Prochlorococcus marinus str. MIT 1013: one gene and its partner. The protein of the gene in region 2 binds, or shares a complex with, the protein of the main gene of each other region. Links are inferred from orthologs where the notes say so. Each region holds a gene or a part of one and is shown on either strand. Other genes may lie near its edges.

Region 1 (5,541 bases), 620 kb from region 2 along the record:
TCAACGCAAAGCAATTCAACTGAATCCTAACTTCGCAGAAGCGTATTCCAATCTGGGAGGCATATTGATCTATCTAGGTAAATTACAAGACGCAGAATTATCTCTACGCAAAGCAATTGAAATAAAACCTGATTACGCAGAGGCATATTACAATCTTGGAAACATATTAATAGATCTTGGAAAACTAGAAGAAGCAGAATTATCTCTACGTAAAGCAATTGAAGTTAAACCTGATTACGCAATGGCACATGCCAATTTAGGCACCATAATGAAAGATCTTGGCAACTTACAAGAAGCAGAAATATTCACTCTCAAGGCAATTGAAATTAACTCTGATCTCGCCCAGGCGCATTACAATCTAGGAATCATATTAGAGGATTTGGGCAAATCAAAAGAATCATTAAGACATTGGATTAAGGCAGCTGAATTAAAGCCTAAAGATGAGAAATTAATTATAGGATTAGCTCATAATTTATGTTATGGGAACAAATATGAATTAGCATTAAAATATCTAAGTAAAAATCAATCTAATTCTTCTCAAAGTGTATATCTAGGTTGTTTACTATCTCTTGATAGGGAAAAAGAATTCAATGAGAAGTACAAAGTACTCTACGAGAAAAAAGTTTGCAATGCCGATATCGGAGGCATAGTAGCGCATGCCAATATTATTTACGGAAAACAATACGAATCGCATTTCTGTAATGAATCAATTAAGTATGTATTAATAGATAAAATAAATGAAGAATTATTCTCCGAAAGTAACTTAAATCAACTAATCGCTTATAATAAAATGAGTAAGAAGGAAGGGAAATCTCAGGTCCTTCTCAGTAATGGTATTCAAACTTCGGGGAATTTATTTTCATTAGACTACTCATTTATTAAAGCAATGAAAAAGGCTTTAGAAATGAAGATTGAACAATACAAACAAAAATTCAAAGATAGTGGGCAAGGTTTCATAAATAATTGGCCCGAAAGTTATGAACTTCGATCATGGATGATTAGCATGAAAACTGGTGGATTTCTGAAGAGCCACAATCATGAATATGGATGGATTACTGGTAGTTTTTACCTTCAAATTCCCAAATATAATGATAATAAGAATGATGATTCAGGTAACATAGCTTTTAGCTATCAAGGTCCTAGATATCCTAATAAAGACAAGAATTTTAATTTAACTGTTAAGAAACTAGAAACTAGAGATATTTGTATATTTCCTTCTTCTTTATTTCATCATACAATTCCGTTTGAAAGTTCAGAAGAACGTATATGTTTTGTTTTTGATTTAGTACAGAAATAAATTTTATTCAACTTTCTTATAATTACTCCATTTAATTAAATACCACTAACGAATTATTTCCCAGAAAACAAAATAAAACCAACTTACAAAACTGGGCAAGATTTGAAGAGAAGCATAAAGATCCTTTCAGAGCAGGGAATCTTATTTCTCTTGGATTAAAAGCATCTACTTGGTAGGTGCTTTTTTAATGCCTTAAGTAATAAACAGAGCACACATATCCACCCAAGAAACTTCAATCCCCCTCTGACGCAGCAAAAATCCCCCTCAACGAGCGTGAAACCGATTGGCATATCAGAGATCTCTCTCTCCTACTGAGTTCTTAAAATCCCCCTCAAAATCCCCCTCGCACTTTTCGTTCTGTATTGCACACTAAGGGACCGCTTGAAACTCTTTATCTCTCTAAACCTTTACTAATACTGTATTTTTAATCTGTTTAGAACTGCTTAAAACCCTCTTACACCAAATAAGAACGGAGAGGGAGGGATTCGAACCCTCGACAGAAGTTACCTCCTGTAACTCCTTAGCAGGGAGCCGCTTTCAACCACTCAGCCACCTCTCCATAATAAATACCTTATCAAGTCAACGCTCCAAAAAATTAGATTGTGCTTCTCTACAAATTTTAAGTGACAATCCTAGGAAGTCGATTCCTGAAACTGCAAAGAACTTCCCATGGAATTGATCCAGACAAATCACACCAATGCTGAGGAGAAAGAAAAACCTCACCATCAGTTCCAAGAAGTGTTAAAACTTGACCTGTTTTAGTATCTGGTTTGTCAGTTATATCAAAAACCATTTGATCCATTGCAATTGCGCCTACTTGAGGAACCAACACTCCATCTATCGAGGCTGAAATTTTCCCAGAAAGAGTTCTGCTTACTCCATCTGCATAGCCAATAGCTACTACGGCAAGCTTACTTTTTCTTTGGGTTTTAAAAAAATGTCCATAACCAACTCCTATCCCTTTTTCAACATCCCTAATCAAAGTAACTCGAGCCCTAACTTTCAAGGCTGGAGTAAGGTTTAAATCAGACTCAAACTCATTTAGAGGAAGGTAGCCATAGAGGCTAAGTCCTACACGAACCATGTCAAAATGAAGACGACTATCTGAAAGTGTTCCCGCCGAATTTGCGAGGTGTCTACATAGAGACTCATTTCTTTTGCTCAAATCTTTTAAAACCTTTTTAAATCTATTTAACTGAATCCAAGTAAAACTTATTTGAGTATTGTTTTCTAAATCTTTTTCAGCAATTGCCAAATGACTATATATACCTTTTAAAGATATGTTTTCTAAACAATCAATTTTAGAAATTAATTCTTCCACTTCATTACAATCACAGCCAAGTCTTGTCATACCTGTGTCAACTTTTAAATGAATAACAAATTTTTTATTATTATTTTCCGCGATATTATTGCAAATTATTGCCTCACGAATTCCACTAATTGTAGGAATCAGATCCCAGCAAAAGGAAGAATAAAGTTCTTCTGCATTTATTAAATTTCCAAGAATTAATATCGGACACTTCAAGCCAGCATTTCTTAATTGAATCCCCTCTTCTAAAGTTGCTACTCCAAGACTATCGGCGCCTCCAGTCAAAGCAGACTTAGCAACAGTCTCTGAACCATGTCCATATCCATCAGCTTTTACAACTGCCATTAATAAGCAATCTTTGCCAATAAAATTTTTCAAAACTCTTGCATTATTTTCTATAGCTTTCGAATCAACCTCAACCCATGCGCGACTTTGGGGATCAGGGCTCATTACATTTTCAGTCGTCCCATCAAAAGTGACAAATTTTTGACTTCTATTGATCTTTGTCATACTCAGCATGCAATCAATGTAATAAGGGAAACTGCAACAAGGTCGGAATACCACTAGCATGCCGCTTATATAGCTTGCTTGCATGGGTCAAGTTCTTGTTTTGAATGCGTCCTATGAGCCATTGAACATCACTTCATGGCGACGCGCGACTGTTTTAATGCTTAAAGGTAAGGCTGAAAGTCTTGAAGAAGATACTGCGCACAATATTAGACAAGATTTCAAAGCTCCTACCGTAATAAGATTAAGACAATTTATTAGAGTTCCATATCGAGATATTCCTCTATCTAGAAAAAATATATTTCAAAGAGACGATAACTGCTGTCAATATTGTGGGCAGAAAAATAAAAAGCTTTCAATTGATCATGTCTTACCTCGAAGCAGAGGTGGAATGGATAATTGGGAAAATGTGATTACTGCATGTCTTCAATGCAACGTAATGAAAGGTAATCGAACTCCTGAAGAAGCAAAGATGCCATTAAAAACAAAACCTTATAAACCTTTAAACAATATGAGTTTTGAAACTACAAAGCAAATTCACTCTGGTCGCCATCAGGAATGGAGTAAATATGTAATTGGGTGGGCAGCTTAGTTTTTTACTCTTCAGATTGATTGCTGAGCTCTTCCATTTGCCTTTTTTGTTCCTCTGCAACACAAGCTCCGATAACATCCTCTAATTGACCTGCTAGAACTTGTTCTAATGGGAAATTAATTCCTAATCTATGATCAGTTGTTCGATTATCTTTATAATTATAAGTCCTTATTTTTTCACTTCTATCACCTGTTCCAACCTGAGACAATCGAGCAGATCTTTCTTTTGCATTGGCTTCAGCTATTTCTAATTCTAATAATTTAGCTCTTAAAATCTCCATGGCTCTTTCTCTATTTTGCAGTTGAGAACGTTCCTGTGTACAGAAAACTCTTATACCTGATGGCTTATGAAATAAATCAATGGCTGTTTCCACTTTATTTACATTTTGCCCACCAGCGCCACCAGACCTTGCTGTACTAATTTCTAAGTCAGTAGATTCTATTTTAACCTCAACTGGATCAGCTTCTGGCATAACAGCAACAGTTGCAGTGGAGGTATGTACTCTCCCTTGAGATTCAGTTGAAGGAACTCTTTGAACTCTATGAACACCTGCTTCAAACTTTAATTGACTATAAACAGACTCTCCTTTAACTGAGATAATCATTTCTCGAAAACCACCCATATCAGCTTCTGTTGAACTAATAGGTTTTACATTCCAACCTAATTTTTGTCCATATCTCTCATACATTCTTGCCAAGTCACCAGCCCATAAACAAGCTTCATTTCCTCCCGCTCCAGCCCTTATCTCAAGCATCACACTTCTCTCATCTCTTGGATCTTTGGGTAAAAGAGCCAAAGTCAATTTTTGAATTAATTCATTTTTTGAAAGTTCAAGATTTTGGAGCTCTTCTCTAGCTAAAAGTTCCATTTCCTTGTCATCTCTGCTCTCTTTTACTAAACCTTTGGCTTCTAAACATTCTCTCTCTATTATTTGAAGTTTTAAATAATCATTAACCAAAGGTTCTAGTCGAGACCTCTCTCTAGCAATTTTCTCTAGTTGTTTAGGATCTGATGCAACATCGGGATCTGCAAGTTGCAACTCTAAATTTTGAAAACTACTTTTAGCTGTCTCTAAACGTTTTATGAGGGTTGAAGAATCCATTCTTTGAATGCCCTACCTAAATATTTCAATCAAAAGCTATCAACTTTCTTTTTTTTCTTTTGAAGATTCATCTTTTTCTTCATTTAAATCTGATGAAGCCATACCATATTTTCTCATAAATCTATCCACTCTTCCTTCCGTATCTAAAATCTTTTGAGTCCCTGTGAAGAAAGGATGATTTCCACTCCAAACATCAACCTGTATTTCTGGCTGCGTGGAACCTGTTGTCATGACAACTTCACCATTACAAATAACTTTTGCTTCTGGATACCAAGTTGGATGTATATCTGATTTAGGCATGATAAAAAAAGAGCAAGATAGAAGGTAAAAAATAAAATTATCTCTTTGAGAATTGTGGAGCTTTACGAGCTTTTTTTAGACCATATTTACGTCTCTCTTTTGCTCTAGGATCGCGACTAAGGTGACCCTCTACTTTAAGAGGCTTACGATTATCGAGAGATAATTCACACAAAGCTCTAGCAGCACCCTGCTTGATAGCATCTGACTGGCCAGTCAAACCACCACCAAATACATTAACTAGAACATCGTAAGATTCACTCAAACCTAATGTTTTCAAAGGAGCTTTTACAGCAGATATATAAGCGGGATTGAAATTCAAATAATGATCGCCTGGTCGACCGTTGATAACTATTTCACCTTTTCCAGGGGTTAACCTTACTCTCGCAACTGATGTTTTACGTCTACCAGTTCCCCAGTAAACTACATTGTTTGTG
Region 2 (8,081 bases):
AGATTAATAGAGCCTAATCAATCTTCATGGTTAATTTATCCAAAAGAAATTGAAAATGAATTAAAAATAGAGATTGAAAAACTAAAAATAAAACATAATTTAAAATGAATTCGGAAAATCAAAAAACAATCATTACTATCGAGGAGAGTAAATATACGAATTGGAAATTATGTTTAAAAAATAAATTAAGAATTCTTAAATCAAATCTTATAGAAATTGATTGTAAAGATCTCGACCTTTCATGTGCAGATATTTCAGAAATATCAGATATTGCAAATCAAAACAACTGTAAAATTACTTGTTTTTGCTCAACATCTACAAAGACAATAGTAAGCTCTCAATCATTAGGTTATAGATCTCAATTTATTGTTCAAAATTGTTCAAATAGCACTTTACAGATTAATGAGCAAAATTTAATTTTTTCAAAAACCCATTTTCATCATGGAACTGTCCGATCTGGGGATTATCTTGACAGTCCCGGGGATTTGTTAATCCTTGGTGATGTTAATCCAGGGGCAATAGTTAGTGCAGAAGGGAATATTATTATTTGGGGGAGACTTCTTGGGATTGCGCATGCAGGAAGCAAAGGTAACACTCAAGCAACAATATCGGCACTTCAACTCAGACCTGTTCAACTAAGAATCGCTAAGAAAGTTGCTAGAGGCCCAAAGGAGAAACCTCAAATTGGTCTTGCAGAGCAAGCAAGTATTAATTCCGAAGAAATTGTAATTTCTCCACTGGACTCTATTTAATTCGAGATTCTAACTGCAAATAGTTTTAAAAAAAGTTGGGAAAATTGAAAAAAGCCCTTAGAGATGTCTTCAAAAGCAAACCCAATGCAACCGATCTAACAATAAAGCTTTTTTCTTAATCAAAATCGAATTAAGATTTGTCGAATTCAAGGAGGTCCGTGAAGACAGATACACGCGTCATTCTTATCTGCTCAGGAAAGGGTGGTGTTGGCAAGACAACTCTTACTGCAAATCTTGGCATTTCACTCGCCAGACAAGGACTAAGTACTGCTGTCTTAGATGCAGACTTTGGTCTGAGAAACTTAGATTTACTGTTAGGTCTAGAAAATCGAATAGTCTATACAGCCCAGGAAGTTCTTGAAGAAGAGTGCAGACTTGATCAGGCCTTGGTCAAGCATAAACAAGAATCAAATCTATCTTTACTTCCTGCTGGTAATCCAAGAATGCTTGATTGGTTAAAACCAGAAGATATGAAACGCATAGTAGACATGTTAAAAGAACAGTTCAACTACGTTCTGATTGATTGCCCTGCAGGAGTTGAAGATGGATTTAAAAATGCTATGTCGGCCTCCAAAGAAGCAATCGTTGTTACCAATCCAGAGGTCTCTGCCGTCAGAGATGCAGATAGAGTAATAGGTTTACTTAATACAAATGGGATTAAGCCAGTTCAGTTAGTGCTTAATAGAGTTAGACCAAAAATGATGGCTAGCCAAGAGATGCTATCTATTGATGATGTAACTGATATTTTAGCCTTACCTTTGCTTGGTCTAGTTCTCGAAGATGAACAAGTTATTGTTAGTACGAATCGAGGGGAACCTCTTACTTTAAATAGCGTTAATTCACCAGCAGCTAAATGTTATCTGAATATTGCGAGGAGATTAAAAGGTGAGGATATTCCAATGATTAATCCCATAGAGGAAAGTTCTGGGTTGGGTGCAAAATTTAGAAGACTAATGCAAACAAAAATTTTCTAAACCAATGACACTTAGAGACCTTATCAACAAATTACTAAGAAGACAGCGTGCAAGTGCTAGCACTGCGAGAGAGAGGCTTCAACTTGTTTTGGCTCATGACCGTTCAGATCTTAGTTCAGAACTACTGGATCAAATGAGAAGAGAAATCTTAGAGGTCGTTGCAAAGTATGTCGAAATAGATATGGATGAAGGAGCAGTAAGTTTAGAGACAGAAGATCGAATGACCGCACTAGTTGCAAACTTACCAATAAAAAGAACTTTAAATGGTCAAATCAAGCTTATAGAAGCATCTAATCAACCAGATGAAAATTCTCAAGGATCAGAAAGCACAGTTGAAAATCCTTAACCAATTCAAAGATGTTATTTATTTTTTGGATAAGATCAAAAAAGTTTAAAAAAGTATTTTCAACAAATTTTCTAAATGGATTAACTTTTGGATTATATTTTTAGGTAGGATAGAAGAGTTGCCGGCTTAGCTCAGCGGTAGAGCAGCGCTTTTGTAAAGCGAAGGTCATCAGTTCAAATCTGTTAGCCGGCATTTTTAAAACCAGTTCTAAAAAGATCTATTTAGATTTACCAGAGATTATCCAAATTATAAAAGTTGCAATAAATAGGTTGAAAAATTTTAACTGAAAAATTGAATCAAAACTCATTATGGGGAGTCTGAAAAGCCACCAAAAAATAGATTGCACTAACAAAACTATTAATAACAGATAAATCATTAGTAACTTTTATTTCAAAACAACTGAGCCAGGCCTTAACAAATTCCACTTTCCATTTTGCCATTCAATAACTGTGCTTGCCATGCCAGAAGAATTTGGCCAAGGAATAGGAGCCAGTATAGGAATCCCAGGGAATTGAATAGAAGCTTCTGTCGCATCTTTAACAGGTTCTTCTCCAGAAACGTTTGCACTTGTAGTTGCAAGAGGACCAGTTTTCATAAGCAAATCTCTTGCAAGTCTTAATGCGGGGACTCTAAAACCCACAGAATTAGAATGGCAATTCAAATGCTCAGAAAAATTTCCTATTGTTGGCAAAACTATTGTTAATGCTCCAGGCCAATAGATTTTTGCCAATTTCAAGCCTTCTTCAATAGCACAAGGATGAACAAATTCAAACAAATCATCTAAGCAAGCTCCCATTAATATAAGTGGCTTATTTGAAGGCCTTTTCTTAATGGTCCATATTTTTTTTGAGTATTTTGGATATGAACAAAGTGCTGGCAAAGTATCAGTAGGGAATAAGGCTAAAGATCCCTTCTTCAACTTTAAAGCCAAGTCAGAAATTCCAAATTGCTCGGTAATCATTTCATTTTCTACGACAAATTGCATAGCGCTTGATTCCACTTAAATCTTTTTCAAAAGAAACTTCTTCCATGCCAATATTCTTCATAAAACTAATTATCTTTTCACTCTGATCATAGTGATGTTCAAGAATTAACCAACCTCCTTTAGCAAGTCCATTTAATGCCCCAAGGATGATTTTCCTAGAAGCATTCATTCCATCTTCTCCACCATCCAAAGCTATAAGTGGCTCATGATTTTTAACAACTGGTTCTAACTCTTCAATTAAAGCAGAGGGGATATAAGGAGGATTACTTAAAACCAAATCAAAGCTTTCCCTCCATCTTTTCAAAGGCTCCCACCAATCACCCAAAGAAAATATCACATTCGCACTTGGCACTATAGATTTTAAATTTCTTTGTGCTAGTTCTAATGCTTCATTACTAATATCAGCTGCATGTCCATCCCAATTAGGAAGAGATTTAGCTAAAGATATTGCAATAGCTCCAGAGCCTGTACCCAGATCAGCCCATCTTCCAGAATCAATATTAGTAACTTTTTTTAAAGCAACATCAATCAAAAATTCTGTTTCTTGCCTGGGGATCAGAGCATCAGCTGAAACCTCTAACTCAATATCTCTCCAGGGACACTTAGAAATCAAATACTGAAGTGGGGTTTGATCTTTTAAATGAGAGTCCCAAATAACTTCTATTTCTTCAGTTGAGATTTCTAAGGAAATAAAATTCTTAGGATTCAAAATAATGCTTTGCAATTTAGCCCAAGAAACTCCAGCCGCTATATCTAAAAGCCAATCAAAATCAACCTTCCTACCGCCTTTCAAAATCATTTTTTTTCTCCATTGCAGAAAAGCTTCACCAGAAATGGATTTAAAAATCATGAATTATCTAATTCTTTGAAATTTTTGGGCCTTCTTCTAGACTTAATAATATATTTTTAATTTGTACTGGTAATTCTCTTACTAACTTTATTGAGTCATTTATTTTTCTTACAACAACAAGTTCAATTTTTGCTTCTGCACCAATATCACCATTTGATTTTAAAAATAAAGTTTTACAAATAAGTCGTATTTTATTTTCCAGCTTAAATTGACTTAACATAAGAATTTTTTCTCCATGAATAAAAGATTTTTTATATTTAAGTTGAATTGAAATCACTGGGATTTCAAAACCATTTTTAGATAATTTTGAATACGAAAGCCCAACATTATCCAATGCATTAATTCTCCCCTCTTCTAAAAAGTTTAAATAAGAGCCATGCCACATAACTCCAGCATGATCAGTGTGCTGAGGAAGAACCGTTTTTATTAATTTCCAATGATTATTTATTGAGCTCATCAGAAAGAAAGACCATATATCTTAATTCTTTAATTGAATAAATAAAATTTTGAAGTAATACCCTTCCAAGATAAGACCTCATTAGCAATTAAGATCTCAAGTGTTTCTTGAGATCTTTGAATAGAAAAAGTCCTAAATTACTTTTTAGGCTCAGGACTCAATCTACCTTTGCTGGAATCCGAATAAAAGCTTGATTTCTCACCCTCACTGGTAGAAACAAATAAACCAATAAGAAAGATCGTTGGTACTCCAACAAATAAAAGACTTGCGGCAAAGCCAAAACTAGTGGTTTCCATAACCGAGGTTTTTACTCAGAACAATTTTTACTGAAATAAACTATATATCCCTTCAGCAGAAAAACCGTGATTTAAATCAAAGAGTCTGAGATTTTGTAATTTGCCGAAAAATAATAAGTTGAATTCGTCTTTTTTAATTATTTTAATCTGAGTAGTTTTAAAAAATTTTTTAAATCGATGGATTTGAAGTGAATTTAATGCCTGAATTTTCGTTTTTTTCAAACTGTTTTCAAACTGATTGGATAGAAAAACAACTTAAAATTACAAAATCGATTGAAATTTGAAAAATTCTTTTTTTTCTTTTTTTTTTAACTTTTTCTTGTCCACCACTGCTTATTTACGAATTCAAGCCGCTTAAAACAAGCTAAATTTTATCCAAGAGTGTCAAAAGTCATTTCAGGTCTCTACATCCTGTGCATTAACTCAAGCAATACCATTTACGATCATTCGAGTCTTGCTGCATTAAGCAGCTTCGTTATACGAACCTGACCCATGGGATTGCCCTGGTATCGGGTGCACACAGTTGTTATTAACGACCCTGGCCGCCTCTTGGCCGTGCACCTCATGCATACTGCTTTGTTAGCCGGCTGGGCCGGCTCAATGGCCTTATATGAATTGGCCATTTTTGATCCTTCGGATCCAGTACTTAATCCAATGTGGCGCCAAGGCATGTATGTCATGCCCTTCATGGCCCGCCTAGGAATCACAGGTAGCTGGAACGGATGGGATATAACCGGTGCAACCGGAATTGACCCCGGTTTCTGGAGCTTCGAAGGTGTTGCTGCAGCTCATATAGTTTTCAGTGGTCTTTTGATGCTCGCTGCCGTATGGCACTGGACATACTGGGATCTTGAATTATGGGAAGATTCCCGCACTGGTGAACCAGCTTTAGATCTTCCAAGAATCTTTGGGATCCATCTTTTCTTAGCTGGCTTGACATGCTTTGGGTTTGGCGCATTTCATTGCTCAACCGTTGGCATATGGGTTTCTGACCCATATGGCTTGACTGGTCATGTAGAAAAAGTTGCTCCAGTTTGGGGTGCAGAAGGATTTAATCCATTCAATGCTGGAGGAATTGTCGCTAATCACATTGGGGCAGGACTTTTAGGAATAATTGGTGGAATATTCCATATCACCAATAGACCTGGAGAAAGGCTTTATAGAGCTTTAAAGCTAGGTAGCCTTGAAGGCGTTCTTGCTAGTGCTCTAGCTGCTGTTCTTTTTGTATCTTTTGTAGTCGCTGGAACCATGTGGTATGGATCAGCAACAACACCAGTTGAGTTATTTGGTCCTACTAGATATCAATGGGATTCTGGGTATTTCAAAACAGAAATCAACCGCAGAGTTCAAGAGTCTATGAATGACGGTGCCTCAAAAGCTGAAGCATATGGAGCTATCCCTGAACAACTTGCTTTCTATGACTATGTTGGAAATAGTCCTGCTAAAGGAGGTCTCTTCAGAGTAGGAGCAATGGTTAACGGCGATGGAGTTCCAAGTGGATGGCAAGGTCACATTTCATTTACTGATAGCGATGGTAATGACTTAGAAGTAAGAAGAATTCCAAATTTCTTTGAAAACTTCCCTGTCATTCTTGAAGATAAAGATGGAAATGTTAAAGCTGACATTCCTTTCCGTCGCGCAGAAGCTAAGTATTCCATTGAACAAACTGGCGTCAAAGCTACTGTTTACGGTGGTGAATTAAATGGTCAAACATTTACTGATCCAGTAATAGTAAAACGTCTAGCAAGAAAGTCTCAACTTGGAGAAGCCTTCAAGTTTGACAGAGATCGTTACAAGTCAGATGGTGTATTCAGAAGCTCTCCAAGAGCATGGTTCACCTATGCACACTTGTGTTTTGGCTTGTTATTCCTCTTTGGGCACTGGTGGCATGCCGCAAGGACTCTCTTTGGCGACAGATTCTCAGGTATCGATCCAGAGCTTGGGGATCAGGTTGAGTTTGGTCTCTTCAAAAAACTTGGAGACGAATCAACCCGCCGAGTTCCTGGTCGAGCTTAATCCAGGATTCTTTACCCCCCTTATACCGAGAACTTAGATGGAAGCTTTCTCTTACGTGCTAATCCTTACATTGGCACTCGTAACGCTCTTCTTTGCTGTCGCATTTCGTGATCCACCGAAGTACGATAAGTAATTAACATAAAAAAAAGCCCTGATAACTCAGGGCTTTTTTTTATGTTTAGACTTTAAATCAAAAAATTTATTAATTATAAAGTTCAATATAAATAAAATTTTTTTAATTAAAAAGTAGTTTTATTTAATCTACCCCTTCTCAGAAGCCAAATAAATGTTTAAAGTTAGGTAAATCATTGAAAAGGGCTGCATGCAGTGCCCATCTTGTCAAAATACAGACAGTCGAGTTCTTGAATCTCGTTCGGCTGATTCTGGAAGAAGCGTAAGAAGAAGAAGGGAGTGCTTAAATTGCGACTTCCGATTTACTACTTATGAAAGAGTAGAAACTATACCAATTACCGTGATAAAGAGAAGCGGAGCAAAAGAATTATTTAATCGAACTAAAATAATTGGTGGTTTAAATAGAGCATGTGAAAAAACACTTATAAATGGATCTAAAATTGAATTTATTGTTGATGAAATAGAATTAGAACTCCATCAAGGGGTTCGTAAAGAAATTAAAACAAATGAGATTGGAGAAATGGTTCTTACACATTTAAAAGATATAAATGAAGTTGCCTATATTAGATTTGCCTCTGTTTATAGACAGTTTCATGGAATTAATGATTTCATAAAAACCCTTGACTCACTAAAACCACTAAAAAAAGAACAATTAGCGTCAGTTCTTTAACAAGAAAGACCTATCAATAAAGTAGAATTTAAGTTCAATTTGGTCGGCGGGCCATTTTGTATTTCTATCGCACTGTCCTAAAAGGCATACCGCCAATCAAGCATGTCTGAAAATCCAGCAAGCAAAGTTCAAGACAAAAATCTCGAAACAGAAACATCAATACCTGAAGAAGATATCTCAAATTCCGTAAGTCCAGAATTTGAAGATAATTCCATCAATGAGATTAAGGATGACGATATTCCCAAAAACATTCCAGCTGCTGATGATTCTTCAAGCAGAATTAATAAAAGTGATCTTGAAAGTGCAGGTTTCACTCTTGATGAATTTGCATCTTTGCTAAGCAAATATGACTACAATTTTAAACCTGGTGACATAGTCAATGGAACTGTTTTTGCTCTTGAATCCAAAGGAGCAATGATTGACATTGGAGCCAAAACAGCAGCTTTCATGCCTATGCAAGAAGTATCAATAAATAGAGTTGAGGGTTTGAGTGATGTTTTACAACCTTCAGAAATTAGAGAATTTTTCATAATGACTGAAGAGAATGAAGATGGTCAATTATCGTTGTCTATCCGAAGAATTGAATATCAACGAGCTTGGGAA

Evidence for each region. Proteins that work in one complex are often made in the same cells at the same time.
Region 1: the proteins of prmC (region 2) and prfA are in contact, whole or in part, in a crystal structure (PDB 2B3T), measured with the Escherichia coli proteins. The link is inferred for Prochlorococcus marinus str. MIT 1013 from one-to-one orthologs.

Annotation. Positions count from the first base shown.
Region 1 is NZ_CP114778.1:1,206,331-1,211,871, forward strand. What follows is about bases 2,759-5,527. They hold prfA (peptide chain release factor 1), read right to left. Parts: upstream 4,808-5,527; coding sequence 3,710-4,807; downstream 2,759-3,709. Other genes in these bases: alr (alanine racemase), read right to left, coding at 2,759-3,125; O5633_RS07195 (HNH endonuclease), read left to right, coding at 3,199-3,705; rpmE (50S ribosomal protein L31), read right to left, coding at 4,847-5,107; rpsI (30S ribosomal protein S9), read right to left, coding at 5,145-5,527. Also shown: O5633_RS07180 (tetratricopeptide repeat protein), read left to right, coding at 1-1,297; more of alr, read right to left, coding at 1,917-2,758; more of rpsI, read right to left, coding at 5,528-5,541. UniProt on the Escherichia coli protein: Peptide chain release factor 1 directs the termination of translation in response to the peptide chain termination codons UAG and UAA.
Region 2 is NZ_CP114778.1:1,829,926-1,838,006, reverse strand. What follows is about bases 1,946-4,887. They hold prmC (peptide chain release factor N(5)-glutamine methyltransferase), read right to left. Parts: upstream 3,857-4,887; coding sequence 3,035-3,856; downstream 1,946-3,034. Other genes in these bases: psbM (photosystem II reaction center protein PsbM), read right to left, coding at 4,502-4,660; O5633_RS10370 (acyl-CoA thioesterase), read right to left, coding at 3,915-4,364; O5633_RS10380 (L-threonylcarbamoyladenylate synthase), read right to left, coding at 2,458-3,033; minE (cell division topological specificity factor MinE), read left to right, coding at 1,946-2,072. In the rest of the region: O5633_RS10405 (HD domain-containing protein), read left to right, coding at 1-108; septum site-determining protein MinC, read left to right, coding at 105-752; septum site-determining protein MinD, read left to right, coding at 911-1,726; more of minE, read left to right, coding at 1,731-1,945; psbB (photosystem II chlorophyll-binding protein CP47), read left to right, coding at 5,153-6,676; O5633_RS10355 (photosystem II reaction center protein T), read left to right, coding at 6,714-6,809; transcriptional regulator NrdR, read left to right, coding at 6,999-7,478; O5633_RS10345 (30S ribosomal protein S1), read left to right, coding at 7,581-8,081. UniProt on the Escherichia coli protein: Methylates the class 1 translation termination release factors RF1/PrfA and RF2/PrfB on the glutamine residue of the universally conserved GGQ motif, i.e. on 'Gln-235' in RF1 and on 'Gln-252' in RF2.